DNA from 4 places in the Methylobacterium sp. CB376 genome. Region 2 is predicted to be linked to each of the others. Evidence: predicted binding sites of a transcription regulator. Region 2 holds the regulator's gene; each other region holds the start of a gene.
What was found. The regulator PhoB, encoded in region 2, activates phosphate uptake and scavenging genes when phosphate is short. The targets are predictions, from matches to a motif close to TGTCATNNANCTGTCAT.
Positions count from the first base shown of each region.

Region 1: QA634_RS09060 (esterase-like activity of phytase family protein) is a predicted target of PhoB. The motif match lies at 1,653-1,669, and genes of this name have one in related genera.
Region 3: ugpB (sn-glycerol-3-phosphate ABC transporter substrate-binding protein UgpB) is a predicted target of PhoB. The motif match lies at 2,699-2,715, and genes of this name have one in related genera.
Region 4: QA634_RS10195 (inorganic phosphate transporter) is a predicted target of PhoB. The motif match lies at 1,304-1,320, and genes of this name have one in related genera.

Region 1 covers NZ_CP121648.1:2,038,441-2,045,511, forward strand. The annotation lists gene secA (preprotein translocase subunit SecA) at 1-884, shown strand, start outside; gene QA634_RS09055 (hypothetical protein) at 1,198-1,554, shown strand; gene QA634_RS09060 (esterase-like activity of phytase family protein) at 1,730-3,076, shown strand; gene QA634_RS09065 (hypothetical protein) at 3,565-3,717, shown strand; gene QA634_RS09070 (ABC transporter ATP-binding protein) at 3,729-4,451, opposite strand; gene QA634_RS09075 (branched-chain amino acid ABC transporter ATP-binding protein/permease) at 4,457-6,496, opposite strand; gene QA634_RS09080 (branched-chain amino acid ABC transporter permease) at 6,501-7,071, opposite strand, start outside.
Region 2 covers NZ_CP121648.1:7,330,165-7,337,235, reverse strand. The annotation lists gene phoU (phosphate signaling complex protein PhoU) at 1-543, shown strand, start outside; gene phoB (phosphate regulon transcriptional regulator PhoB) at 568-1,272, shown strand; gene QA634_RS33760 (GcrA family cell cycle regulator) at 1,486-2,013, opposite strand; gene QA634_RS33755 (cell envelope integrity EipB family protein) at 2,531-3,388, shown strand; gene QA634_RS33750 (DNA polymerase IV) at 3,542-4,849, opposite strand; gene QA634_RS33745 (DUF3572 domain-containing protein) at 4,846-5,226, opposite strand; gene QA634_RS33740 (response regulator) at 5,307-5,687, shown strand; gene QA634_RS33735 (PleD family two-component system response regulator) at 5,700-7,071, shown strand, end outside.
Region 3 covers NZ_CP121648.1:1,868,650-1,875,720, forward strand. The annotation lists gene QA634_RS08310 (thiamine pyrophosphate-binding protein) at 1-556, shown strand, start outside; gene QA634_RS08315 (sterol desaturase family protein) at 653-1,540, opposite strand; gene QA634_RS08320 (creatininase family protein) at 1,543-2,406, opposite strand; gene ugpB (sn-glycerol-3-phosphate ABC transporter substrate-binding protein UgpB) at 2,762-4,084, shown strand; gene ugpA (sn-glycerol-3-phosphate ABC transporter permease UgpA) at 4,087-4,971, shown strand; gene QA634_RS08335 (PRC-barrel domain-containing protein) at 5,035-5,697, shown strand; gene QA634_RS08340 (acyl-CoA dehydrogenase) at 5,795-7,042, shown strand.
Region 4 covers NZ_CP121648.1:2,277,591-2,284,661, forward strand. The annotation lists gene QA634_RS10190 (transporter) at 1-688, opposite strand, end outside; gene QA634_RS10195 (inorganic phosphate transporter) at 691-1,239, opposite strand; gene QA634_RS10200 (hypothetical protein) at 1,580-2,302, opposite strand; gene QA634_RS10205 (amino acid permease) at 2,315-3,700, opposite strand; gene QA634_RS10210 (hypothetical protein) at 3,812-4,060, opposite strand; gene QA634_RS10215 (hypothetical protein) at 4,321-5,265, opposite strand; gene QA634_RS10220 (alpha-ketoglutarate-dependent dioxygenase AlkB) at 5,339-6,025, opposite strand; gene QA634_RS10225 (DUF2934 domain-containing protein) at 6,283-6,477, opposite strand; gene QA634_RS10230 (hypothetical protein) at 6,850-7,071, shown strand, end outside.

The sequences.
Region 1 (7,071 bases), 2.3 Mb from region 2:
AGAAGGTCGAAGCCCGCAACTTCGACATGCGCAAGAACGTGCTCAAGTACGACAACGTGATGAACGACCAGCGCAAGGTGGTGTTCGAGCAGCGCCGGGAGTTCATGGCGCAGGAGAGCGTGCGCGAGACGGTGGACGAGATGCGCCACGGGGTCGTGGACGACGTGGTGGCGCAGCACATCCCGGAGGACGCCTATCCGGAGCAGTGGGACGTGGCGGGCCTGCGCGAGGCGATCGGCGCGCAGCTCAACCTCGATGTCCCGGTCGAGGACTGGGCCAAGGAGGAGGGGATCGCCGACGAGGAGATCCGCGACCGCCTGCGCAAGGCCGCCGACGAGGGCTACGCGGCCCGGGTCGAGCGCAACGGCCCCGACCTGATGGCCTACGTGGAGAAGCAGGTCCTGCTGCAGAGCCTCGACCACCTCTGGCGCGAGCACCTCGTGACCCTCGACCACCTGCGGCAGGTGATCGGCTGGCGCGGCATCGCGCAGCGCGACCCGCTCAACGAGTACAAGTCGGAGGCCTTCGAGCTCTTCAACGGCCTGATCGGCTCCCTGCGCGAGCAGGTGACCGGCCAGCTCATGCGCATCGAGATCATGATGCAGGAGCCGGAGGCCCCGAGCCTGCCGCCGATGTTCGCCCAGCACCTCGACCCGGTCACGGGCGAGAACGAGTTCGCGCTGCCGCAGGGCTCCGGCAGCTTCGGCGGCGGGGGCGGTGCCTTCGGCTACGCGGCGCAGGACCTCTCGGCGGACGCGGCGGTGCTGGAGCGCGACCCGACCGACGCCTCGACCTGGGGCCGCGTCGGCCGCAACGAGCCCTGCCCCTGCGGCTCGGGCAAGAAGTACAAGCACTGCCACGGCCGCTTCAGCGGCGAGGCGTGAGCGGCGCGGTCCCGGCCCCGCGCGGGCGCCGGGATCGCCTCGGCGGCCCCGCCTCGCCCGGCTGGGCCGTGCCCTGATGCAGGCAGATCACAGGCGGCCGTGCAGGACGGGAATGCCGCCATGCACCCGGAAATTGCCGCAAAGCGCCACCACGCTGCCGGCATGGTCGCGATGGGCTGGAAGGCGCGTCGCGCCGCGCCGCACCTCCCGTGCGGTTCCCTCTGCTCTCGGCGTTATGTCCTTGGCTTCGTGTCCTTGGCGTTTCGTTAAGCAATCGCCGCCATCCTGCTTGCACCTTTCCTGGAGATCCAGCGTGCGCGCTCTGTCTTCTTTCGGCCTCTCGCGCGTGAGCGCGTGTGCGGCGCTCGTCGCCGTCGTCGCCGTCGCGGCGCCGCAGGCCGCCTCGGCCCGTGACAATGTCGGCGCCGCGATCCTCGGTGGGGCGGCGGCCGGCGTCCTCGGCGGCGTCGCGGCCGGGGCGATCATCAACGGCGCCCAGGCCGCCCCGCCCCCGCCGGTCTACGTCGCGCCCCCGCCGCGCCGGGTCTACGTCGAGGAGCCGGAGCCCGTCGTGGTCCGCCGCCGCGCCCCGGTCTGCCACTTCGAGCGCCGCAAGGTCTGGCTCGACGACGAATCCTTCACCTACCGCCGCGTCGAGGTCTGCGAGTAGGGACCACGGTCACGGCGACGGCGCGAGGGCACCGGCGACGGTGCCCTTTTTCGTGGGCGGAGACGGCCCCGCGGGCCGAGGGGCAGGGGAGGGCGCCGTGTCACGGGCCTGACACCGGCCTCGCGCAGAAGGGCCGCGCCGCGGCCGCCCGGTCGCGACGCCCCGTGAGGTGTCCATGCCCGTCCCCCGTCTCCTCGTCCTCGCGCTGCTGGCCACCTCGGTCCCCGCCCTCGCCGAGCCGCAGGCCTTCCCGGCCGTGCTCGCCGGGCACGCGATCCTGCCGGCCCTGAGCGTCATCCCGGCGCCTGCCGACGCGCCGAAGGATCTCACGGTCTCGGGCAAGTTCACCACCGGCCGCCGCGTGGACGAGGTCGGCTCGGTCGAGGGCCTTTCGATGGGCCACCCGACCGGGGTCAAGCTGCCCTTCCGGGGCCAGCCGCTGCAGGGCCATTCCGGCATCAAGCGCATGGCCGACGGCACCTTCTGGGTGCTGACCGACAACGGCTACGGCACCAAGGCGTATTCGCCGGACGCCATGCTGTACCTGAACCGCTACCGGATCGACTTCGACAAGGGAACCGTCGAGCGGCTGGAGACGATCTTCCTGCGCGATCCCGACCGGCGCGTCCCCTTCCGGATCGCCAACGAGGGCACGGAGAGCCGCTACCTGACCGGCAGCGACTTCGACCCCGAGAGCTTCCAGTTCGTCGGCGACGACCTCTGGATCGGCGAGGAATTCGGCCCCTACCTGATCCGGGCCGACCGCAGCGGCCGGGTCAAGGCGGTGATCGAGACCAGCGTGGCCGGCAAGCCCGCCCGCTCGCCCGACCACTTCGCGGTCACGACCCCGCCGGTCCCGACCGCTCCGGTCGTGTTCACCGTGAAGCGCTCCAAGGGCTTCGAGGGCATGGCGGCCTCGCCCGACGGGCGCTTCCTCTACCCGCTCCTGGAGGGCCCGCTCTGGGACGCGGACGCCAAGGATTGGGAGAAGACGGACGGCCGCGAAGATCTGCGCATCCTCGAATTCGACGTCGCGGCCGCCTCCTGGACGGGCCGGTTCTGGACCTATCCGCTGGAGCGCAACGGCCACGCGATCGGCGACTTCAACATGATCGACGCCGCGACCGCGCTGATCATCGAGCGCGACGACGGGGAGGGGACTGCCGACAAGGCCTGCCCGGCGGGGGAGAAGCGGCCCGACTGCTTCTCGGTGCCGGCGCAGTTCAAGCGCGTCGTCAAGATCGAGATGACCGAGGCGAACCGGGGCGGCCCGGTGCGCAAGATCGGCTTCATCGACCTGATGCGGATCGCCGATCCGCACAAGCGCGCCCGCAAGCCGCTGACCGACGGGGTGCTGGCCTTCCCGTTCTTCACGATCGAGAACGTGGACGTGGTCGACGACCGGCACATCGTCGTGGGCAACGACAACAACCTGCCCTTCTCGGCCAGCCGCGACCCCAACCGCGCCGACGACAACGAGTTCGTGCTGCTGGAGGTGGCCGAGTTCCTGAAGGCGAAGTAGCGGTCGTAGGCGCGACGGGCGGCGGGCCCGTCGCGCCTGGCCCGGCTTTCTCGACATGCAGCAGTGCGAGAGCGTGGGGGTGGGGAGCCGTCCGAGGTCTCCGGAATCGTCGCGACCGGAGACCTCGTCCGCCCTCATCACAAAATGACGGACGCCGCGCCGGCCGGGTCTGACCTGGTGCGGATCGAGAGTATAAAGCTTCGAGATTTCGGGACTTTCCGCTGCGCGGAGACCGGCTATATCGCAAGTTATGCCGTCTTCGCGGGGTCGAATGATGTCGGAAAGTCGAAACCGCTCGATGTCGTGAGATTTGTCCGCGATTGTCTCATGCGACATCGGCGGTCGAACGCCGCGTCGTGACTTGCGTCCTCGATATCGGCGAGCCGGATCGCGGTTCGATCGTGGCCCGCGAGAGCTTGCATTACGCCCGCCACGTCGGTGGCCCTTCCCAGGAGTTCCTGAGATTCGGCTTCCGCAAAGGAGATTTCGTGACCAACGAGAACGAGGTGACCGGGGACGCGACCTCGGTCCATCGTGATCGCCAGAAACTCGATGAGCCGGACTTCCAGGCCTTCCTGGAAGCCCTGGATTGGGCCGTTGCCGGGGCGAGGGGCCTGCTCGGCACGGCCGAGCGGGCCTGACCCGCGCCGCCTCAATGCCCCCCGCCCAGATACGCCGCCCGCACGGCGGGGTCGGAGCGCAGCTGCTCGGCCGGGCCCTGGAAGCGGATGCGGCCGTTCTCCAGCACGTAGGCGTGGTCCGCGACGGCGAGCGCCGCCATGGCGAATTGCTCGACGAGGAGCATCGTCACCTGCTCCTCCTTGAGTCGCCGGATGGTGCGGAACACCTCCTCGACCAGCTTCGGCGCCAGACCCATCGAGGGCTCGTCGAGGAGAAGGATCTCCGGGCGCAGCATCAGGGCGCGACCCATGGCCAGCATCTGCTGCTCGCCGCCCGAGAGCGTGCCGGCGAGCTGCGCCCGCCGCTCCTTGAGGCGCGGGAAGAGGGCGTAGATCCGGTCCCGGTCGGCGGCCACGTCCCCCTTCGGCCGCGACCCGGTCAGCCGCGGGAAGGCGCCGAGCGTCAGGTTGTCCTCGACGGTGAGCGTCGGGAAGACCCGGCGCCCTTCGGGCGAGTGGGCGAGCCCGGCCCGGGCGACCTCGTGGCTGTCGAGCCCGCCGATCTCGCGGCCGTTGAGGCGGATCGAGCCCGCCCGCGGCTTGATCATCCCGGAGAGCGCCCGCATCGTCGTGGTCTTGCCGGCCCCGTTCGAGCCGATCAGGGTCACGACCTGCCCCTTCGGCACCGCGAAGGTCAGGCCGTGCAGCACCTCCACCTGGCCGTAGCCGGCGGCCAGCCCCGTGACGTCGAGCATGCGCGCTACTCCGCGGCGTCGGCAACCGGGCTGCCGAGATAGGCTTCGATGACCTTCGGGTCGGACTGGACCTCGCGGGCGTTGCCCTCGGCGATCTTGTGGCCGAAATCGAGCACGCTGACGCGGTCGCACAGCCCCATCACCACGTCCATGTGGTGCTCGATCAGGATGACGGTGATGCCGGCGTCCCGGATCTTGCGGATGATCGTGGTCAGTTCGGCGATGTCCGGGGCGGTCAGGCCCGCCGCCGGCTCGTCGAGGAGGAGGAGCACCGGGTCGAGGGCCAGCGCCCGGCCGATCTCCAAGAGGCGCTGCTTGCCGTAGGGCAGGTTGCGCGCCTCGACCTGCGCCAGGGCGCCGAGGCCCACGAAGTCGAGCATCGCCATGGCGCGGGCGCGCGCCTCGCGCTCCTCGCGCCGCCGCCGGGGCGTCGACAGGATCGCGTCGAACAGCGTGCCCTGGAAGCTGTGGTGGAGCCCGACCAGCACGTTCTCCAGGGCGGTCATCTCGCGGAAGAGCTGCACGTTCTGGAAGGTCCGCGCCACGCCCGCGAGCGCGATCTCGGAGGGGGTGCGACCGTCGAGGCGGTTGGCGCCGGCCAGCACCACGGCCCCGTCGGTCGGCTGGTAGATGCCGGTGAGCACGTTCATCATCGTGCTCTTGCCCGAGCCGTTCGGTCCGATCAGGCCGTGGATCGTGCCCGGCCGCACGGCGAGGTCGACGCCCGCCAGCGCCTTGAGGCCGCCGAACTGCATCACGGCGCCCTCGACCCGGAGCAGCGGATCGGTGCCCTCGCGGCCGCCCTGGCGGATCAGCGCCTCGCCCGCGGCCGTGAGCAGCCGGCCCTCGCCCGTGTGGGCCGGGCGCAGGAAGGGCAGCTTCTCGCGCAGGTAGCCGACGATCCCCTCGGGCAGGTAGTAGACCACGAACAGGATCATCAGCCCGAAGACCGTGAGCCGGTAATCGGTCACCGACTGGAGCGCCAGGGTCGCCGGGAAGAAGGCGATGCAGAGCAGGGCCGGCACCAGGAGGGCGAAGCGGTTCTCCCGGCGGCGCAGGAAGGCGACGGCGAGGATCGCCACGGCGAGCGCCGCGATGCCGCCCGCCATCATTCGCACGAGTTCGATGTCGGCGAGGATGTTCGGCATCATCACCACGATGGCGGCCCCGATCAGCGGCCCCGAGCGCGACTTGCGCCCGCCCATGGTCACCGCGAGCAGGAACAGCACCGTCAGTTCGAAACCGTAGGTGTTGGGGGCGACGTAGCGCTCGGACCACGCGAAGAGCGCGCCGGCGAGGCCCGCGAGCCCGGCCGAGATCACGAAGGCGTAGACCTTGTAGCGGTAGACGCTGACGCCCATGCAGTCGCAGGCGATGGGCGAGTCGCGCAGGGCCTCGAAGGCCCGCCCGAAGGGCGAGCGCACCACCCGGTTCACCACCAGGATGGTGAGGAGCAGGCAGGCGCAGACGAGGTAGTAGAATTCGAGCCGGCGGCCCGCCGCCCCCCAGGGCGAGGACAGGCCCAGGAGCGAGAAGTCGAGCACGCGGGCCGGCGGCAGGGTGATGCCGAGGGGCCCGTTGGTGAGATCGGTCATCTCGTTGATGAAGATCTGCACGATCGTCCCGAAGGCGAGGGTCACCATGGCGAGGTAGGGGCCGCTCACCCGCAGCGCCGGGATCGCCAGCAGCAGCCCGAACGCCGCCGTGACGCCGATGCCGGCAAGGAGCCCGAGCCAGATGCCGAGCTTGAACTTGAGGAACAGCACGGCGGCCGCGTAGGCGCCGACCCCGAACAGGCCCGCATGGCCGAGGGAGACCTGGCCCGTGTAGCCGACCACGATGTCGAGGCCGAGGATCAGGATCGCGTAGATCGCGATCACGGTGACGAGGTGGATGTAGTACTGGCTGCCGACGAGGTGCGGGAAGGCCGCGAGTCCCAGGATCAGCAGGGCCGCGCCCAGGATCCCGGCGAAGCGGCCGAGGCCCGGGGCGGCGGGCGGCGCGGTCTCGCGGGCGAGGACCGGCGCGGAGGCGGACGGCGCCATGACGTCAGACCTTCTTGATCACCGCCTTGCCGAACAGGCCGACCGGCCGCACGGCGAGGACGAGGAGGAGCAGGATGAGGCCGGGCACGTCCTTGTAGCCCGTCGAGATGTAGAAGCCCGTGAGGGTCTCGGCGACGCCGAGGATGAGCCCGCCCACGATGACGCCGAGGCCCGATTCGAGGCCGCCGATGATCGCCACCGCGAAGGCCTTGAGCGCCAGCACCGAGCCCATCGTGGCGCCGGTCAGCGTCACGGGCGCGACCAGCACGCCCGCGAAGGCCGCCGTCATGGCGCTGATCGCGTAGGAGAGGGTGATGACCTTGCGGGTGTTGATGCCCATCAGCCCCGCCGCGTCGATGTCGTTCGAGGTGGCGACCACCGCCTTCCCCCAGATCGAGCGGCGGTTGAACAGCTCGACCGCCAGCATCATCAGCAGCGCGCCGGCCACGACCAACAGCTCCATCGGCAGCACCCGCACGCCGCCGAAGGTCAGGGCGGCCTCGGGCAGGGGCGAGGGGAATTTCAGGTCGTCGCGGCCCCAGATGTTCTCGGCCACGTTCTTGAAGATGATGCCG
Region 2 (7,071 bases):
CGCGAGATCGAGGAGCGGGCGATCCTGCTCATCGCCAAGCGCCAGCCGATGGCGATCGACCTGCGCGAGACGATCTCGGCGATCCGCGTCTCCGGCGACCTCGAGCGGATCGGCGACCTCGCCAAGAACATCGCCAAGCGGGTGGTGGCGATCAGCGATCAGCCCCAGCTCCAGAAGGTGGTGGTCGGCGTCCAGCACATGAGCGACCTCGTGCAGGAGCAGCTCAAGGACGTGCTCGACGCCTACGCGACCCAGGACGTCGCCGTGGCCCTCGACGTCTGGGCGCGCGACGGCGGCATCGACGCGCTCTACACGTCCCTGTTCCGCGAGCTCCTCACCTACATGATGGAGGATCCGCGCAACATCAGCTTCTGCACGCACCTCCTGTTCTGCGCCAAGAACGTGGAGCGGATCGGCGACCACACCACCAACATCGCCGAGACGATCCACTACCTCGTCAGCGGCGAGACGCTGCCGACCGAGCGCCCGAAGAACGACCGGTCGAGCTTCGCCACGGTGGCGCCGCCGGCGCCGGAGGCGTGACCGGACCGGAGACCCGCATTGTCGATGAGCACGAGGATCCTGATCGTCGAGGATGAGGAGCCGCTGACGCTCCTGCTCCGCTACAACCTCGAAGCCGAGGGCTTCACGGTGGATGCCGTGGCCCGCGGCGACGAGGCGGATATCCGCCTGCGCGAGCAGGTGCCGGACCTCGTCCTCCTCGACTGGATGGTGCCGGGGCTGTCGGGCATCGAGCTCTGCCGCCGGATCCGGGCGCGCCGGGAGACCGAGCGGCTGCCGGTCATCATGCTCACCGCCCGCGGCGAGGAGGGCGACCGGGTGCGCGGCCTCGCCACCGGCGCCGACGACTACATCGTGAAGCCCTTCTCGGTGCCGGAGCTGCTGGCGCGGGTGCGGGCGCTGCTGCGCCGCGCCAAGCCGGCCCACGTGGCGCATCTCCTGGTGGCGGGCGACATCGAGCTCGACCGGGTCAGCCACCGGGTGCGGCGCGAGGGGCGGGAGCTGCATCTCGGCCCGACCGAGTTCAAGCTGCTCGAATTCCTGATGCAGAGCCCGGGCCGGGTCTTCTCCCGCGAGCAGCTCCTCGACGGCGTCTGGGGCCACGACGTCTACATCGACGAGCGCACGGTCGACGTGCATATCGGCCGGCTGCGCAAGGCGATCAACCGGCCGCGCCGCCCCGACCCGATCCGCACCGTGCGCGGCTCGGGCTACTCCTTCGACGAGATGTTCGCGAACGGCGCCTCCTGAGCGCCCCGGCCGCATCGAGGCCCGGCATCGGCGGACGGCATCGCGGCGGCGTCGGCCGCGAGGGTCCGCCCTGCGCGCGGCGACGGCACGCTTGACCCTCCCAGGACGACCCTCCCAGGACGCGATCCCGGCAGGATCGCGCCGCGCAGGCCCGCCGGGGCCTCGCCGCCGGGTCGTCGCCGCCGAACCGGTGACGGGTTCGGCGAACGGGGCTCAGCGGAAGGCCACGACCCGCCGGTCGCTGCGCTTGCGCTCGGTCGCCGGCTGGTAGGCGATGCGCGCGTGGTGGGTGCAGTAGGGCAGGCCCGTGATCGAGCGGGCGCCGCAGAAGCGGAAATCGGGCGAGGCCGGGTCGCCCATGGGCCAGCGGCACATGAACTCGCGCAGCTCCATGATCGTCACCCGCTCCGAGAGCGGCAGCGCCGCCTCCGCCGACGGCGGGGGCTCGGCGCGCACCAGCGCCAGCGAGGCCGGCGCGGGCGCCACCATGGTCGGGACCGGCGCCTGGGCGGGCGGGCGCTCCTCCTCGCTCGGCGCGCGGCTGCGCGGCACCGGCGCGGGCGCCCCGTTCGACTTCAGCACCCGGCCGGCCAAGCCGAGCCGATGCACCTTTCCGATCACCGCATTGCGCGAGACGCCGCCGATCTCGGCCGCGATCTGGCTCGCGCTGCGCCCCTCTCCCCACAGCCGCTTCAGGAGTTCGACCCGTTCCTTCGTCCAGCTCGGGCCCGCATCCGTCATCGCCGCCTCCGAATTCCCCCACCCATCAGCGGCAAGGACGCACGCAGCCGTCTGCGTTCGGCCGTGCGACCGCGCGTCCAGTGCCTCTCTGCTGCTGATGATCGCCGCTTCGTGACAGCGCTTGCGACGGGGGTGAACCTACAGGAGCGGCCGTTCTCCGCGCAAGAGTCCCACGGCCCCGCCGGACCCGTTTTCCCCGCGCCGGGCCGGGTTCGCGCAGGGCCGCGGACTGGGGGGAGAGGCGCCCGGCGGGGTCCCCTCCGGGGGGGCGGCGAGGCCAGGAAATCCACAGCGTATCAACAGCTTGTCACGCGCCGGGGCGGGCGCGCGCCGGCGCCCCGAGGCGGCCGCCGCGCACTCCGCGGGCGGCCCCGGAGGGCCCGCCCCGGGCGAGGGCGAGCGGGACAGAGTGGCATCCGCGCCACGCTGCATCCCGTGCGAGAGGTCGCGTTGCCCGGGCGGCGCCCTGCACCTATGGTTCCGCCCCGGGCCGCGCGTGCCCGACACGGGAAATTCCATGCGGACACTCCTCGCGTCCCTGCTGCCGCTCGTCGTTCTCCTGCCCACCGGTCTCGCGGCGGAGCCGGCCGGGGGGATCCGCCTCGCCCCGCACCGGGCGGTCTACGACCTCTCGCTCCTGCGCAGCACCGGCGCCCGCGCGGTCGAGAGCGCGCGCGGGCGCATCGTCTTCGATTTCTCCGGGGATCCCTGCAAGGGCTGGGCGCTCCAGTACCGTCAGGTGACGGTGCTGGAGAGCGCCGAGAGCGGCGCGCGCACCTCGGACCTGCGCAACAACACCTTCGAGAGCGGCGACGGCAAGGCCTTCCATTTCCGCACGCAATCCGACCTGAACGGCAGCGAGCAGCCGGCGGTGGCGGGCGATGCCGAGCGCGACGAGAAGGGCCTCGCCGTCACCCTCAAGCAGCCGCAGCGGGCCCGGGTGAGCGCGCCGGGCGAGGTGCTGTTCCCGGCCGCGCACATGCGCCGCCTGATCGAGGCGGCGCAGGCGGGCGAGCACACCGTCTCGGTGAAGGTGTTCGACGGGTCCGACGACGGCCGCAAGATCTACGACACGCTCGCGGTGATCGGCCCGCGCAAGGCGGTCCCGGCGAGCGCCGAGGCCGGCAAGGACGGGGCGCCCCGGGCCGAGCCCCCGCTGCAGGAGGGGGCGATGGCGGCGATGCCGCGCTGGCCGGTGACGCTCAGCTACTTCTCCACCGGCGAGGGGGAGCGCACGCCGATCTACGTGCTGTCCTTCGACCTCTACGAGAACGGGGTGAGCGGGGCTCTGCGCCTCGATTACGGGGACTTCACCCTCAAGGGCGACCTGTCGCGGATCGACCTCGGCAGCGAGAGCAAGGAGTGCAAGCCCTGAGCCGTGCCCCCGGGCGGACGAGCCGCCCCCGCGGGCGCCGGTCGGGTCTCATCCCAGATCCGATCGATCCCTTCGGGATGGCGGATGAGAGCTTCGCTCAGGCGCCGCGCGGGCGCGTGATCCGGGATCCGCTTGGATCGACCGGATCCCGGATCACCCCTTCGCGTCCTTGTCCGCCGGCGTGAAGGCGAGGCCGCGCTGGATCGCGGCCTCGCCGAAGCGGGCGCGCAGGGCGTCGACCGCCGCGGCCCGGCTCGCCTCGCGCCGCGCGCCCTGGTCGGCGAGGTCGCCGCGATCCGCGTGGAGGGAGGCGCAGAGGTCGCCGGCCCCGACCCCGATCAGCCGGTAGGCGGTGCCGTCGCAGGCCTCGCGCAGCATCGCCTCGGCGGGGCGGAACAGGCGCTCGGCGAGCTGCGTCGGCGCGAGGCCCGACCGGGTGCGGGTGCGCAGGCGGAACCCGGCATCCTTCAGCTTCAGGGTCACGCTCGCCGCCGCGAGCTCGGCCCGCACGAGGCGCCGCGCCACCGTCTCGCACAGCCGCCACAGGATCGGGCGCAGGGCCGCGAAATCCCGCAGGTCCTCCGCGAAGGTGGTCTCGCCCGAGACGCTCTTGGCCGCGCGGTGCGGCTCGACCGGGCGCGGATCCTCGCCGCCGGCAAGGCGCGCGAGCCGGGCCGCGTCGCGGCCGAGGGCGGCCCGGAGCCGGGCCGGATCCGCCCGCGCGAGGTCGCCGACGCGGCGGATCCCGATCTCGGCGAGCCGCCCGGCGGCCGCCTGCCCGACCCCCGGCAGGATGCCGACCGGCCGCGGCGCCAGGAAGGCCCGCGCCTCCTCCCGGCCGATCACCGAGAAGCCGCGCGGCTTCTCCAGGTCCGAGGCGATCTTGGCCAGGAACTTGTTCGGCGCGAGCCCGATCGAGACCGTGATGCCGAGCTGCGCCTCCACGGCCCGCGCGAAGCGCGCCAGCGTCACGGCGGGGCTCGCCCCGTGCAGGCGCTCGGTGCCGGAGAGGTCGAGGAAGGCCTCGTCGATCGAGACCGGCTCGACGAGCGGGGTGAGCGCGCGCATCATCGCCCGCACCTCGCGCCCGACCCGGGCGTACTTCTCCATGTCGGGCCGGATCACCACGGCGTCCGGGCAGGCCCGCAGGGCCTTGAACATCGGCATGGCCGAGTGCACCCCGCGGGTCCGGGCGAGGTAGCAGGCGGTCGCGACCACGCCGCGCCGCCCCCCGCCGACGATGACGGGGCGGTCGCGCAGGGAGGGATCGTCCCGCTTCTCGATCGCCGCGTAGAAGGCGTCGCAATCCACGTGCGCGATGCTGAGCGCGTCGCGCTCGGGGTGCGCGACGAGGCGGGGCGAGCCGCAGGCGGCGCAGCGCCTCGGGCCGCCCGGGCGGGCGGCGCCCCCGCCGGTGAGCCGGGCGCAGTCGCGGCAGAGCGCCGGGGCGCCCGCGCTCATGCGTCGAAGGGATCCGCGTCGAAGGGATCCGCGCCGAAGGGATCCGCGCCGAAGGAATCCGGATCCGGGGGACCGAGGCGGCGCCACGCCAGCGTGATCCGCTCGGGCGGCTCCCCGACCGCCCGGGCGCAGGCGAGGAGGAGATCCTCGTCCGACACCACGTGGTCGAGGAGGCCGAGCATCAGCTCGGGCGATTCGGCCGCCTCCCGCAGGGCGGACGGGCTCAGGCCCGCCCCCTCCATGAAGCGCATCAGGCGCCCCGGATCGGCCGTCACGAAGGCGAAGACCGCGGCGGCGATCCCCTCGGCCTCGCTGCGACTCGGTAATCCTCGCTGGGGAGGCTTCCCTCTGGTAAAACTCGGCGATTTGCGTTTCATCAACTTGTGCCGCTTAAACGGGACGGGCAGGCGTCGTCGGAGGTTCGGATGCGTCTCGTCGGCGCCGGAGACAGTGAGCCATGACGAAGACCGTGCTCATCGTCGAGGACAACGAGCTCAACATGAAGCTCTTCAACGACCTGTTGGAGGCGCATGGCTACGCGACCCTGAAGACCGCCAACGGGATCGAGGCGATCGAGCTCGCGCGCCGGCACCGCCCCGACCTGATCCTCATGGACATCCAGCTCCCGGAAGTGTCGGGACTCGAGGTCACCAAGTGGATCAAGGAGGACGACGAACTCAAGAGCATTCCGGTGATCGCGATCACCGCCTTCGCCATGAAGGGGGACGAGGAGCGCATCCGGGAGGGCGGCTGCGAGGCCTATCTGTCGAAGCCCATTTCGGTGGCGAAGTTCCTCGCCACCGTCAGGACCTATCTCGGCGACGAGCGCCAGAGCTGAGGGCCCCCCTCCATGTCGGCACGCGTGCTCATCGTCGACGACCTCTTCCCGAACCTCAAGCTCCTCGAGACCAAGCTGTCGCTGGAGTATTTCGACGTGATCTCGGCCATGAACGGGCCGGACGCGATCGCGATCTGCGAGCAGGGCCTGTGCGACATCGTCCTCCTCGACGTGATGATGCCGGGCATGGACGGGTTCGAGGTGTGCCGGCGGCTGAAGACGACGCCGACCACGGCGCATCTGCCGGTGGTGATGGTGACCGCCCTCGACCAGCCGAGCGACCGCCTGCGCGGCCTCGACGCCGGGGCCGACGATTTCCTGACCAAGCCGATCGACGACACGGCCCTGCTCGCGCGGGTGCGCAGCCTCGTGCGGCTGAAGGCGATGACCGACGAGCTGCGCAACCGCGCACTCGCCTCGCGGGACCTCGGCTTCGCGGACCCGCTCGCGGCGGCGGCCGCCGAGACCGGGCTCAACGCCCACCTGCTGATCGCCGATGACCGCCGCGCCTCGGCCGAGCGCATGGCCGCGGCGCTGAGCCAGTCCCATTGCGTCGAGGTGGTGGCCGATCCGCACCGGGCGCTGGAGACCGCGACCGAGGGCAATTTCGACGTGGCGCTGGTCAGCCTCGACTTCGACGGGTTCGACGGGCTGCGCCTGTGCAGCCAGCTGCGCTCCCTCGACCGGACGCGCGGCATGCAGGTGGTGATGCTCGCCGACGCGGGCGACCGCGCCCGGATCATGCGCGGGCTCGACCTCGGCGTGCACGACTACCTGGTGCGCCCGATCGACCGCAACGAGCTCGTCGCCCGGGTGCGCACCCAGGTGCGGCGCCGGCGCTTCGCGCATTCCCTGCGCGAATCCGTCCAGGCCTCGATGGAGCTCGCCGTCACGGACGGGCTCACCGGCCTGCACAATCGCCGCTACTTCGACAGCCACCTCGCCGGGCTGTTCCGCGAGACCTCCCTGCGCGGGCGGCCGCTCGCCCTGCTCCTCCTCGACATCGACCGCTTCAAGGCGATCAACGACAGTTTCGGCCACGACGCGGGCGACGAGGTGCTGCGCCAGTTCGCCGACCGGATCCGCGCCCATACCCGGGGCATCGACATCGTCGCCCGCTTCGGCGGCGAGGAGATCGTCGTCGTGGTCCCGGATACCGGGCTCGACGGCGCCGGCCAGGTCGCCGAGCGCATCCGCGAACGGATCGAGGCGACGCCCTTCCTGGTGCACGGGGGCACGCGGGGAATCGACGTCACGGTCTCGATCGGCCTGGCGGTGCGCCACCCGGACGACGCACTCCCCGCCGACCTCCTCAAGCGCGCCGACGTGGCGCTCTACCGGGCCAAGCAGGAGGGGCGCAACCGGGTCGTCGCGGCCGCGGCCT
Region 3 (7,071 bases), 2.2 Mb from region 2:
GCATCTGCGCGAGGTGCTGCCCGCCGACGCGATCCTGTGCAACGGGGCCGGCAACTTCGCCACCTGGGTGCACCGCTTCTGGCCCTTCCGGGCCTTCGACGGGCAACTCGCCCCGACCTCCGGCTCGATGGGCTACGGCGTCCCGGCCGCGGTGGCGGCCAAGCGCCTGCGGCCGGAGCGCACCGTGGTGGCGGTGTCGGGCGACGGCGACTTCCTGATGAACGGGCAGGACTTCGCCACCGCCGTGCAGTACGGCCTGCCGATCCTGGTCATCCTGGTCGACAACGGCATGTACGGCACGATCCGGATGCACCAGGAGCGGGAATACCCGGGCCGCGTCTCGGGCACGAGCCTGCGCAACCCGGATTTCGCCGCCTACGCGACGGCCTTCGGCGGCTACGGCGAGCGGGTGACCCGGACCGAGGACTTCCCCGAAGCCCTCGCCCGCGCCCGCGCCTCGGGCCTGCCGGCGATCCTGCACTGCCCGATCGACCCCGAGGCGATCACCCCGACCACCACTCTCACGGCGCTGCGGGAGCGCGGGCGGGCGACCTGACGCTCCCGCGCATCGCGCGCCGGAGGGGCCGCCGGTCAGGCGGCGGAAGCGGTGCGGGAGCGAGGAGCCAGGCGGACGTGCGTCGGGCCGTTGCGCTCAGCGGCCGAGGCCGGCGCCCTCGGCCGCCCCGCCCGCGCCCGCGCCGACGAAGGGGTGGACCAATTGGCCGCCGAACCCGGACGGGAAGGACGGGTCGCCGTTGCCGTAGGCCTCGGGCAGCACCCCCTTGGGCATGTAGAAGGTCCCGAAGATCAGGTCGATGAACGGGAAGCTCGCCGCGAAGTTCATGTTCCCGCCCTGGTCGGGGCCGGTATGGTGCCAGCGGTGGAAGACCGGGCTGACCAGCAGGTAGCGCAGCGGGCCGAAGGTCCAGTCGAGGTTGGCGTGGGCGAGGGCGGCGAGCGCGACGCTGAAGGGCACCAGCGCGATCACCACGTCCGGCGAGATCCCGAGCAGGAGCGGCACCGCGTCCGACAGCGCGCCGTGGAAGACCGCGTCGACCGGATGGAACCGGGCCGCCGACACCCACTCCACCTGCTCCGAGGAATGGTGGACCGCGTGGAACCGCCACAACCGCATCGTGTGGAACAGGCGATGGGTCGCGTACATCACGAGGTCGGACAGGATCAGGTAGAGCGGCACCTGCGCCCAGAACGGCAGGCCCGCGAGGGGGCCCTTGCCCTCCCCGAACTGCGCCGGCAGCCCGGCCGAGGCGCAGGCGGCGTTCATGACCACGATGCCGATGACCAGGAGCCAGACCCGGGCGTAGCCCGAGACGACCGGGATCGCGAACCAGTAGCAGACATCCGTGAGGACGTCGGGCTTGCGCCACCACGGCTGGCCCGGATTGCAGGGCCGGGCCACGAGGCTGACGGCCGTGAACACGGCGCCCAGGATCGTGAGCAGCAGCCACACCCCCGCGGTGCTCTCGGCGAGACCGTGGACGGCGGCCCAGAGGGCGGGCGGGAGCGGGAGGTCGGGCATGGTCACAATCCCTGGCCGGAAGCCATCAGCGGCCGGATCTGCGCGAGCGCGGCCTCGACCTGGATCGCCAGGAGCCGGCGCCCCCGCTCGGCGGTGGCGCGGCGCGGGTCGCCGCTGCTCCCGTCGCCGGCGAGGCCGAGCCGCACCAGGAGCGAGGGGGCGGCGCGGGTGAGATCGACCCGCTCCGGGGCCGTCACCAGCATCAGGGCGTGGTCGGCGAGCCCGGCGTGGAAGCCGATCGTGGCCGGCGTCTCGCCCTGGGACTCGAGCCAAACCTGCTGCGCGCGGTTCCCCTCGACGTAGTAGGCGTCGACACTCACCACGCGCACGCCCTGCGGCGCCCAGGCGCGGTCGAGGCGCGCCGCCACCTCCTGCTGCACCTTCAGGCTGCCGCCGTGGTCGCACAGGAACAGGATGAGGCGGAAGCCGTGCGCCTTGAGGCTGCGGGCGATACCCTCCAGCGTCCCGGCGAAGGCCTCCTCGGAGACGCCGAGCGTGCCGGGGAACAGGAGGTTGTCGGAGGGCGGATCGAAGCGGCCCTGGGGCACGTAGGAGATCACCGGGGCGACCAGGGTATGGCCGAGCGCCTCCGCGATCCGGCGCGCCGTGAAGGCCACGATACTGTCGTGCTTGTCGATCGGCAAGAACGGGCCGTTCTGCTCCAGCCCGCCGCTCGGCACCAGCACGGTCGTGAAGCCCTGCTCGCGCGCCTGCTGCACCTCGACCCAGGTCATGTCGGCGATCGCGATGCGCGCGACGAGCGGGGCCGGGAGCGACGCCCGCATGGTCAGGATGCCGACCGCCAGCACCGTGCCGACGGCGAGCAGGAGGCGCCTGGAGCGCCGGCACGGACTCAGGATCGGCATGGGGCGCGTGGAACGACCAGTGAAGCGGCACGATTCACCAGTCACCTAGCGCGTGACGATTAACCGAATCTTATATGCATGCGGGATGTGCCGCGCGTGCCGCCTTGCTCCGGTAAGAACAACGGGTCGCGCGCCGGCAGGCGCCTGGGCGTGGGTCGAAGACCCGCATCGGCGCCCACCGGGCAGGATCCTCCGCCTCGCGGGCGAGGCGGCGCCGGTCCCTGCCGCGGCCTCCTCTTGCTCCGCGTGCGCGGGCGTGCTTTTGCACGTCTGGCAATGGCCCGGCCGCACCCGTCATCGGGCTGAAACAGAACCGCCCCATCTGTGCCCACGGCACAGCAGGAGACGAGGCGCCATGGCCCTGAACACGATCCTTCGCGCCGGACTCGCGGTCCTCGGGATCGCGGCGGCCGGTCCCGCCCTCGCGGTCACCGAACTGCAATGGTGGCACGCCATGGTGGGGGCCAACAACGACGCGGTCATTCGGCTGGCCGAGGAGTTCAACGCCTCGCAGAGCGAGTACAAGGTGGTCCCGGCCTACAAGGGTACCTATCCGGAGACGCTGAACGCCGGCATCGCGGCCTTCCGGGCCGGCACCGCGCCGCACATCATCCAGGTCTTCGAGGTCGGCACCGCCACCATGATGGCGGCCAAGGGTGCGGTGAAGCCCGTCTACCAGCTGATGAAGGAGGCGGGCGAGCCCTTCGACCCGAATGCCTACCTGCCGGCCATCACGGGTTACTACTCCACCGCCGCCGGGGAGATGCTGTCCTTCCCGTTCAATTCCTCGTCGATGGTGATGTGGGTCAACCGGGACGCGCTGAAGAAGGCCGGCCTCGACCCGAACGCGCCGCCCAAGACCTGGCCCGAGGTCTTCGCCGCCGCCAAGGCCCTCAAGGCTGCCGGCTACACCACCTGCGGCGTCTCCAACACCTGGGTGACCTGGGCCCACCTGGAGCAGTTCTCGGCCTGGCACAACGTGCCGCTCGCCACCAAGGCCAACGGGCTCGACGGCTTCGACACCGCCCTGCAGATCAACGGGCCGCTGCAGGTCAAGCACCTCGCGACGCTCGCGGAGATGCAGAAGGACAAGCTCTACGACTATTCCGGCCGCTACGACAACGGCTTCGGGCGCTTCACCTCGGGCGAGTGCCCGCTGATGCTCGGCTCCTCCGGCTCCTACGGCAACGTGCGCGGCAACGCCAAGTTCGAGTGGGCGGCGGCCCCGATGCCCTATTATCCCGACGCGCCCGGCGCGCCGCAGAACAGCATCATCGGCGGCGCCTCGCTCTGGGTGATGGGCGGCAAGTCGGCCGAGGAGTACAAGGGCGTCGCCAAGTTCTTCGCCTTCCTGTCGGACACCGAGCGGCAGGCGCGCATCCACCAGACCACCGGCTACCTGCCGATCACCAAGGCGGCCTACGAGAAGTCGAAGGCGGATGGCTGGTACGACAAGAACCCGGCCCTCGAAGTCCCGCTCAAGGAACTGACCAACAAGCCGCCGACCGGGAATTCCCGCGGCCTGCGCCTCGGCAACATGCCGCAGATGCGCGACGTCTGGGCCGAGGAGATCGAGGCGGCGCTCGCCGGCAAGAAGAGCGCCAAGGAGGCCCTCGACGAGGCCGCCGCCCGCGGCAACGCCATGCTGCGCCAGTTCGAGAAGCAAGCGAACCGCTGACCGTGGGACCCGATCGCGTCACCTTCGGGGGCTGGCGGCTGCCGCTCCTCCTGCTCCTGCCGCAGCTCCTGACGGTGGCATTGTTCTTCTACTGGCCGGCCGTCCAGGCGGTCGGCCAGTCCTTCCTGGCGCAGGACGCCTTCGGGCTCGCGAGCGAGTTCGTGGGCTTCGACAATTACCGGGCCCTGTTCGCCGACCCGGCCTATTACGGCGCGCTCGGCGTCACGGCCGTGTTCTCGGCCGCGGTGGCGGGGCTGTCGCTCGGCCTCGCGCTGCTCCTTGCCGTGATGGCCGACCGGGAACTCGCCGGGGCGGGCCTCTACCGCACCCTCCTGATCTGGCCCTACGCGGTGGCGCCCGCGGTGGCCGGGGTGCTGTTCGGCTTCCTGTTCCAGCCCTCCCTCGGCATCGTCGCGCGGGGGCTGCGCGACCTCGGCGTTGCCTGGAACCCGCTCCTCGACGGCACCCACGCCCTGATCCTCGTGGTCATGGCCGCCGCCTGGAAGCAGATCTCGTACAATTTCCTGTTCTTCCTCGCCGGGCTGCAGGCGATCCCGCGCAGCGTGATCGAGGCGGCGGCGATCGACGGGGCGGGGCCGGCGCGGCGGTTCTGGACCATCGTGTTCCCGCTGCTCTCGCCCACCACCTTCTTCCTCCTCGTCGTCAACGTGGTCTACGCGTTCTGCGAGACGTTCGGGACGATCGACGTCCTCACCCATGGCGGGCCGGGCCGGGCCACCCAGACCCTCGTCTACAAAGTCTACCAGGACGGGCGCACCGGCTCGGATCTCGGCGCCTCCGCGGCCCAGTCCGTGGTGCTGATGATCATCGTGATCGCCCTCACGGCGGTCCAGTTCCGCACCGTCGAGCGCAAGGTCGCGTATTAGGGCGCGCCCGGGCCGTGAACCTCCGCGCCGCCGCTGCCGTTGGTGCGGGGAATCGGAGGTCCCATGACCCGACGCCCCCTGACCGCGCGCATCGCCCCGCTGACGCTCGCCACCGCGCTCCTCGCCGGCCCGGCGGCCCTCGCCCAGTCCGTCCATGCCCAGTCCGTCCCTGCCCAGCAGGGCGCCTCGCCGTTCCTCACGGCCCCGCCCCCGGGCGCGATGCGGGCGAGCAAGATCCGCGGCGTCGGCGTCGTCGGGCAGGACCACGTCCGGGTCGGCAAGATCGAGGACCTCCTCGTCACCGAGGACGGCCGGGTGCGGGCGGTCGTGATCGGGGTGGGAGGCTTCCTGGGCCTCGGCGAGAAGAAGGTCGCGGTGCCCTTCGACACGCTCGCCTGGAACACCGGCGTGTCGCCCCGGGAGAGCCCGCCCTCCTTCACCACGCCCGAGCGCGCGCCGAGCGAGGCCGAGGCCCGGACCGCCGGCCCCGAGACGATGCCGGGGGCGACGAGCCGCAACGAGGTGCTCTCGGCCGTGCAGGACAAGCACAGCGGCGCGGTCACCGAGGCGACCGGCTCAGTCGAGGCGGCGCGGCAGCCGCGCGGACCCGCCACCGTCCTGGTGGTCGGCAAGAGCGGCGGGCCGATCGAGGCCGAGTTGCGCATGACCAAGGCGGAGCTCGAGGCCGCCCCGGCCTTCGACGACGAGGCCCGCCCGGCCCGGTGAGGCGGCCGGCCGCTGCGAAACGCGGTTTCGCGTCCTGGCGGTCGGGGCGCGACCGCGCTACACCTCGGGGCAACCGACCAGCAGGAGGAGCCCGCGCATGACCGCCGCGCCCGTCGCCGCCATCACCCAGACCGACCTGAGCGCGGCCAAGCCGCACGAGGGAAGCAAGGGCGCCTTCCGCTGGGACGATCCCTTCCTGCTGGAGGACCAGCTCACGGACGAGGAGCGGCTGATCCGGGACACGGCGCGCGGCTTCGCGCAGGAGCGGCTCCTCCCCGGCATCGTCGAGGCCTACGCGGAGGAGCGGACCGACCGCTCCCTGTTCAACGCCATGGGCGAGCTCGGCCTCCTCGGCGTGACGCTGCCGGAGGAGTACGGCTGCGCCGGCGCGAGCTACGTCGCCTACGGCCTCGTCGCCCGCGAGGTGGAGCGGATCGATTCCGGGTACCGCTCGATGATGAGCGTGCAATCCTCCCTCGTCATGTACCCGATCTACGCCTACGGCGACGAGGCGCAGCGCCGGACCTACCTGCCGAAGCTCGCGACGGGCGAGTTCGTCGGCTGCTTCGGCCTCACGGAGCCCGATGCCGGCTCCGATCCCGCCGGCATGAGGACGCGGGCGGAGAAGATCGACGGCGGCTACCGCCTCTCGGGGGCCAAGACCTGGATCTCGAACGCGCCGATCGCCGACGTCTTCGTGGTCTGGGCGAAGTCGCCCGCCCACGACAACCAGATCCGGGGCTTCGTCCTGGAGAAGGGGATGAAGGGGCTCTCCGCCCCCAAGATCAAGGGCAAGCTCTCCCTGCGGGCCTCGGTCACGGGCGAGATCGTCATGGACGGGGTCGAGGTGCCCGAGAGCGCGCTCCTGCCCCATGTCAGCGGCCTCAAGGGGCCGTTCGGCTGCCTCAACCGGGCGCGCTACGGCATCTCCTGGGGCGCCCTGGGGGCGGCGGAGGATTGCTGGCACCGCGCCCGCCAGTACACGCTCGACCGCACCCAGTTCGGCCGCCCGCTCGCCCAGACGCAGCTGGTGCAGAGGAAGCTCGCCGACATGCAGACCGAGATCGCGCTCGGCCTCCAGGCCTCCCTGCGCGTCGGCCGGCTGTTCGACGAGGGCCGGGTCGCGCCCGAGATGATCTCCATCGTCAAGCGCAACAATTGCGGCAAGGCGCTGGAGATCGCCCGCACCGCCCGCGACATGCACGGCGGCAACGGCATCATGGGCGAGTACCACGTCATGCGCCACGCCCAGAACCTGGAGACGGTGAACACCTACGAGGGCACCCACGACGTGCACGCCCTGATCCTCGGCCGGGCGCAGACCGGGCTGCAGGCGTTCTTCTGACGCCGGGCCGCGGCCCGCCCGGGATGCGG
Region 4 (7,071 bases), 2.6 Mb from region 2:
CCTCCTCCTCGAAGCGGTGGAAGACCGCCCGCAGGCCGAGGAGCTGGCGGTGCAGGCGCACGGCGTCGCGGCGGATCGGGCCGAGGCGGCGGCGCTCGACGCGCGAGGTCTCCTCGATGACGTGGTCCTCGATGGCGTCGAGCTCCTCCGAGAGGGCCGCGCCCTCCTTCGCCATGGCGCCCACGACGTGGCCGATCAGCGCCTCCAGCAGGCGCACCGGCGAGGTGATCGGCAGGCCTTCCTGGGCGGCGTCGCGGGTCGCGTCGGGGCCGACGACCGGGTGGCGGCGGCCGCTCACCAGGAAGCGCGGCCCCATCACGACGTGCAGGCGCCCGGCCGGGTCGACCTTCGCCCGCGCGCCGTCGCGGGCGAGGTCCGCCACGACCCCGCCGACGAAGCCGCCCTCGACGGCGATGCGCTGGTGCGCGTCGCGCCCCAAGGCCGAGGCGGCGAGCCGCGGCGGGCCGAGCCGGCCCTCCGCGATCATCGTGTCGAGGCGCGCGTCGACGAGGTTGAGGTGCAGCCAGAGGAAGCCCTCGCCGAAGCTGCCGAGGGCCGGCAGATCCTCGTCGTGCCCGACGAGCCGGCCGCGCCCCGTCTCGTCGAAGATCATCGCGAAGAGCAGGCCCGGCAGGGCCGGCTCGTCGCACAGGAGCCGCGGCAAGGCGGCCGGGGCCGGCGCCGCCATGCTCAGAACACCTGCGAGGAGACCGCGTAGAGCAGGCCCGACAGGAGCATGGCGACCGGCAGGGTGAGCAGCCACGCCATGGCGAGGTTGCGCAGGGTGCCGGGCTGCAGCCCCGAGCGGTTCGCCGCCATGGTGCCGGCGGCGCCCGAGGACAGGACGTGCGTGGTCGAGACCGGCAGCACGCCCAGGAAGTTGAACAAGCCCGACCAGACCACCGCGACGGTGGCGGGCAGCGAGTGGCTGCAGATGACGGTGGCGACGGCGTTGGCGGTGTCGTGGAAGCCGGTCACGAACTCGAAGGCGAGCGCGATGGTCAGTGCCACGAAGGGCAGGATGACGGGCAGGGAGGTGACGACCGCCGTTCCGGTCTCGATGACGTCGATGCGGATGCCGCAGGCCGCGCAGAGCAGCGCGCCGCCGAGCACCGCGACGAAGATCGCGGCGGCGAGGACGGAGGTCCGGCCGTCGAGATTCGGCCGCCCCTCCTTCGGTTGCGGCGTTCCGGAGGGACCCGCCACCGGACCCAAGCCGCCGACCGCCGAACGCGACATCGCCGCTCCCCCGTTCTGGCCGGACTCACGCGCGAGTCCTTGCGCGGACCCTGATCCGCGGGGGGCGACACCCGTGTGACAGGCGCGGGCAGGTGCCGCGGGGGCCGGAGGGATCAGGGCAGGCGCGGCCGTCATCCGAAATCCGGCGGATTGCTTCGCCATCTCCCATTTCGGCCATGCGGATGTCGGGTCGGCTTCGCTCAGGCGCCGCGCGGGCGTGTCATCCGCTGCCCGGAACTGATCGTCCGGAAAGCGGATCGCGGGCCGTGAGGCGGGGCCGCCGCGGCCCTCGCCGCGGCGGCCCTTCAGCCCCGTCCTGCGTCATGCCGGCGGGACGCGCCTACTCCATCATGCCCATCAGGTCGCCGACGCGCATGTTGCGGATGGAGTCGAGGGACATGCCGCCCATGCCGCCTCCCATCCCGCCCATCATGCCGCCGATCTGGCGCATCCAGTAATTGGCCTGCCGCATGGCCGAGCGGCTGCCGGGCCCGCCGAGCCCGGCGAGGCCGGCCGGGATGCCGTAGCCGCGCCCGGCGACGTGCCGTCGCGACGCCGCGCGCGGGACCGGGCGGTCCATCATCGCGGTATGGGCGTAGCCGCGCCGCATCGCCAAGCGCGTCGGAGCCGGCCGGGGCGTCATCATCCGGGGGACGGGCCGGGCGGTCATCAGGCGCGGGGCGGGCCGGGCCTGGGCCATGCGGCGGAGCTGGACCGGCCGCGCGGCGGCTTGACGCTCCGCGATCCGCCGCTCGGCGACTCGGTGCCTGGTGATTTGGCGCTCGGCGACTTGCCGCTCGGGGCCACGCGCGACCGGGCGCGGCGCCGCTGCCTGCTGGGTCGGGGCCTGCACCTCGTTCATCACGGTGCGGCAGGCGGGACTCAGATTCGCGGATTCCCGCCGCAGGCAGGAGGTGATCGCCCCGATATTGGGGATCGCCGAGGCGCAGAGGCGCCAGACGTCCGGCGTGCAGGCAGCCCGCTGCTGGGCGGTGCCCTGCGCGAAGGCGGGCGGGCCCGCGAGCAGCAGCGTGACCGCTGCGAGGACCGAAGAGGATCTCATGCGCGTGTTCCTCTACCAAGTGAGGCTGACAGCTTCCTCGAAGAAGCCGCCCTTGTCTCGCGCCCCCTCAACAACGCGGCGGTGTGGCGGCGCACGGCCTGCGGCGCTTTTCTTCGAACAACACAGTCCGATCTGGTCGTATCGAGCGCCCGTGGTCAGGCCGTGCGGGTCCGCGGGCGGGCGGCGTGGCCGACGCGGCTGTAGCGGCGGCCGTAGCCGAAATAGATAGCCCCCGAGCAGCGCGGCGAAGACCATGAAGAACAGGTTCGAGCGGTAGGGCGTGCGCCAGGTCGGGTGGATCGCCGCGAAGAAGCGCGGCAGCAGCCGGTCCTGCGCCATGGCGTAGAAGACCCGCGACTGGCCGTAGAGCAGCACCAGCATGACGGTGCTGAAGCCCGCGATGACGCCGAGCGTCACCAGCGCCTGCAGGGACGGGAAGGGTGTGCGCGCGATGGCGGTGGCGACCGGGGCGGCATCGCCCCGCATCGCGTCGGAGCGCACGAGGCCGGTCAGCACGGCCGCGAAGGCGATGTACAGGACGGTGCAGATCGCGAGGGAGCCGAGGATCCCCACCATCATGGTGCGCTGGGGGTTCTTCACCTCCTGTGCCGCCGTCGAGACCGCGTCGAAGCCGATATAGGCGAAGAACACCACCCCGGCCGCCCGCATGATCCCGCTGCAGCCGTACTCCCCGAAGGTGCCCGTATCGTCCGGAACGAAGGGGACGTAGTTCTGCGCCTTGACGTAGAACAGGCCCACCCCGCTCACGGTGAGCACCACCGCGACCTTGACGACGACGACCACGGCGTTGACCCGGGCCGACTCGCGCGCGCCGCGCATCAGCCGGAGGGAGATCACGCAGACGATCAGCACCGCCGGCAGGTTGACGAGGCCGCTGGTCCGGGTGCCGTCGGCGAGCGCGACCGTCTCGAAGGGCGAGTGCAGCAGCCGCGGCGGCAGGGCGATGCCCCAGCCCTGCAGCAGCGTCGCGACGGATGTCGACCGGCTCACCGAGACCGTGGCGGCCCCGACCGCGTATTCGAGCACGAGATCCCAGCCGATGATCCAGGCGACGAACTCGCCCATCGTGGCGTAGGCGTAGGTGTAGGCGCTGCCCGAGACCGGGATCATGCTGGCGAGTTCGCTGTAGCACATGCCCGCGAAGGCGCAGCAGAGGGCCGCGATGGCGAAGGAGATGACGACCGCCGGCCCGGCATGCTCGGCCGCCGCGATGCCGGCGAGCGAGAACAGGCCCGCCCCGATGATCGCCCCGATCCCGAGCCCCACGAGACTCCAGGGGCCGAGGCTGCGGTGGAGCCCGTTCTCGCCCGCCGCCGCGTCGGCGTTGAGCCGCGCGAGCGGCTTCGTCCGCAGCAGCCCGCCCGTCGCGCTCGCCATCGCCACCTCCCCGGACGATCAGCGCGCGCGGATGATGGGCCGGCCGATCAGCCGCTCAACGCGCGAGCTGCCGCAGGGACCGCCGGACTTCGCCGGTCCGGGGCGGGTGCCTCAGGGGGCGGCGGCGAGGTCCGCCGGCGCGCCCGCCTCCTCCTCCGCCTCCGGCTCCTCGTCCCAGATCGCGGCGCGCGCGGGCAGCAGCCGGGCGACCAGGGCAGCGATCTCCTCCGGGAACGTGCCGCTGCGGTCGAGGGCGAAGGCCGTGTCGAGGGCGGGGACGAGGCTGTCGATCAGGGGGCCGGGCGATCGGTCGGCGCGCGGACTCGCCGCCGTCTCGGACAGGGGCGCGCGGGCGAGCATGGCGGGGCCGCTCCTGGGCACGCGCCGCCGCGCGCGCCGGGCCGGGGCGGCGCGCGGGAGGCTGCGACTGACGACGATCGATGAAGCGGGACTATAGGGGCGCTGCATGAACGGCGGCTGACACGACCGGCCCGGCGGCGTTCAGGGAGCGTGGCTCCGGGGATGTCGCGCGGGATTCCGCGCCGCGGCGCGCCCCGGGGCCGGTCGGGCGAGGGGCCGGCGATGAGCGGGCGGAGCCGCGACCCCGCCCTCGCCGCCCCTCAGGGGAACTGGACCGCGTCCACCACCTGGCGGAACCGCGGCAGGGTGGCGTCGCGGTCCTGCGCCCGCACCACCCCCACCGCCCGGAAGTAGCCGTCGGGCTTGAAGCGGATCGTCTGCGACACCACCACCGCCATGCCGGAGGGGATGTCGGTCGCCCGCGCCACCAATTCGTGCCAGTCGGCGCCGCCCTGCCGGAAGCTCTGCGCGCGCTCGATGGCGAAATCCTTGAGGGTCTGGTTGGAGTAGAGCGCCGCCTTGGCGAAGGCGTCGCGCTGGTCGGGCGGGAGCGGCGGCTGCACCGCCTCGGCCAGAACCAGGATGGGCTGCTCCAGGCTGGTCATCTGGTCCTTCGGCCCGTCGGTGTAGAGCACCGAGTTGCCGGCCAGCACCCGGACCGGCCGGAAGCCCGCCGTCTCGGTCACCCGGAAGGGCAGGGCGGCGACCTGCTGGTCGAGGCTGAGCGCCGCCCGCACCCGCACGCTGGTGAGCATCTTGCGCATCGCCTCGTCGGTCTCGGCGCCGGGCAGCATCTGGCCGATCACCAGCCCGGTCACGGTCGGGTCGGCCACCAGCAGCACCCACTTGGCGATGGTCGGGGCCCCGGGCTGCTCGATCGGCTGCTCGCCCGTGAACAGGATGCCCTTGGCCTCGCCGGCGAGGGTCAGCTCCTCGCGGTTCTTCACGGTGAGCCCCTGGGCCTTCAGGCTCTCGGCCGTGAAGCTCGCCGTGAGGGCGGAGAAGTCCTGCGGCGGCAATTCGACCACCGAGACCGTGGCGCCGCCGCCCGGCCGCTCGAATCCGGTGAAGCGGCGGGAGACCTGCATGTCCTGGATCGGCTCGAAGCCGAAGCGGGAGCCGGGCGGATAGACCGGCTCGGCGGCGTGGGCCGCGCCCGCCAGGACGAGGCTCACGAACAGGGCGGCGAGGACGCGCAGGGACATGGTCGCGATCTCCTGCGGACGGCTCTGCGAGCCGACCGGGTGCAGGGCGCGATGCGTCGCCGCCCGGCCGCTGTCAAGCGCGGCCGGACAGGGTGACGCGTCGCAGTGTCAGGTTCACCCGCCCGCCCGGCGGCACCGGCTCCGGCAGGGGCGGCGCCCCGAGCAGGTCGGGCGGCTCCGGGACGATCCGGTCCACGCCGTGGAAGATCAGCCGCGAGGCGCCGCCGATGACGAGGGCGTCGCCGCTGCGCAGGCGCAGGGAGCGGGTCGGATCCCCCCGCCGCGGGCCCCCGTGGCGGAACAGCGCCGTCGCCCCGAGGGAGAGCGAGAGCACGGGGGCGTCGAGCGCGTCCTCGTCCCGGTCCTGGTGCAGCCCCATCCGGGCCCCCGGCGCGTAGAGGTTCACGAGGCAGGCCTCCGGCGGGTCGGGATAGGCCGCGAGGTCGCTCCAGGCCGCCAGCAGGGCGGGCGGGATCGGCGGCCAGGGCGCCCCGGTCCCGGGATGCGCGGGCTGGTAGCGGTAGCCGGCTTGGTCCGAGACCCAGCCGAGGCGGCCGCAATTCGTCATCCGCACCGAGAAGGGCTTGCCCGTCCGCGGCATGGTCGGGGTGAAGGCGGGCGCCCGCGCGAGCACGCGGGCGAGGTCGGCGGCGAGCGCCGCCTGGCCGGCGGCGTCGAGGTAGCCCGGATAATGGATCAGGCCCGGCGCGAGTTCGATCAGGAGCGGCCCCCTCGGCGTTCGCTCGAGCCTCCATAGCACGTCCTGCCGAAGCGGATGCCGGTTCGGCGTAGACCATGCGGCGCAATCAAACACCTGGAGCAGCGCCCGAGTGCACCGTGATCGGGCTCCGCTCCACGCAGAATCGCATGGGGCAATTCCGCTCGGTCCCTTGGTGTCGCATCATGCCTCGCCGACGCGGTCCTTCGGCTCGCCGCCGAACCGGTGACCCCCTCGGCACCGGCCGGTCCCGGCCGGCGGAAGGATGCTGAGGCCCCGGGCGGCGCCTGTCCCGCCCCTCAGCCCGGCAGCCGGGGCGATCCCTCGTCGGTCTGGCCCGCCTCGCGGGCGGCGCGGGCGCGCTCGGCCCTCAGCTCGCGCTCCGCCAGCAGCCAGAATTCCAGGTCGAAGCCGTCCGGGCGGTGGTTGCGCTCCCAGAGCTCGTGGGCCCGCTCCCGGATCTGCTCGGGCGTGATGTCGGGAAGGCTTGCCATCTCGGTTCCGATTGCCGCGCGGCGGCCGGCGGCCGCCGGGCCTGACGAGGATGCGCCGCCCGGCGCCGCGGAGCCTCGCGGCTGCGGCGGGCAGGCTCCGTCCTAACGAGGAACGCATGCCGTCGGGTCCCCGTCCGTCTCGATCCTTTCCGCGCGGGGACCCGGGTTGCGGCGGCGGCCGCGAGGGCCGCGCGATCCCCCCTCCATCCTCGCCCGGGCGAGCCCGAGGGGGCGGCCCCGGTCTCGGGCCGTCCCGGCCAAGCGCGCCGGGCAGCCATGTCCGAAAGCCCGATGGATCCTGCCGGCCGCTCCGGTTATTGACATAGGTGAAATCCGGCCCAACGGCGCAGTCTTGCCGCTCAGGTGACGACCATGACCGACCCGGTGACCCACTGCCTGCGCAAGCTCGACCACGCCTCCGGCGTGACCGCGGCGGGCGCCAGCGCCCTCGTGACCGAGGCGCTCGACGAGCTCGAATCGGCCTATGGCCGCGCGTCCGAGCGCATCGTCGCCCTGGAGGCCGTGCTCCACGACTACGACGACCGGGTCTCGCACCGGCGGGGCACGCCCTTCCACCGCTTCCTCGTCACCGCG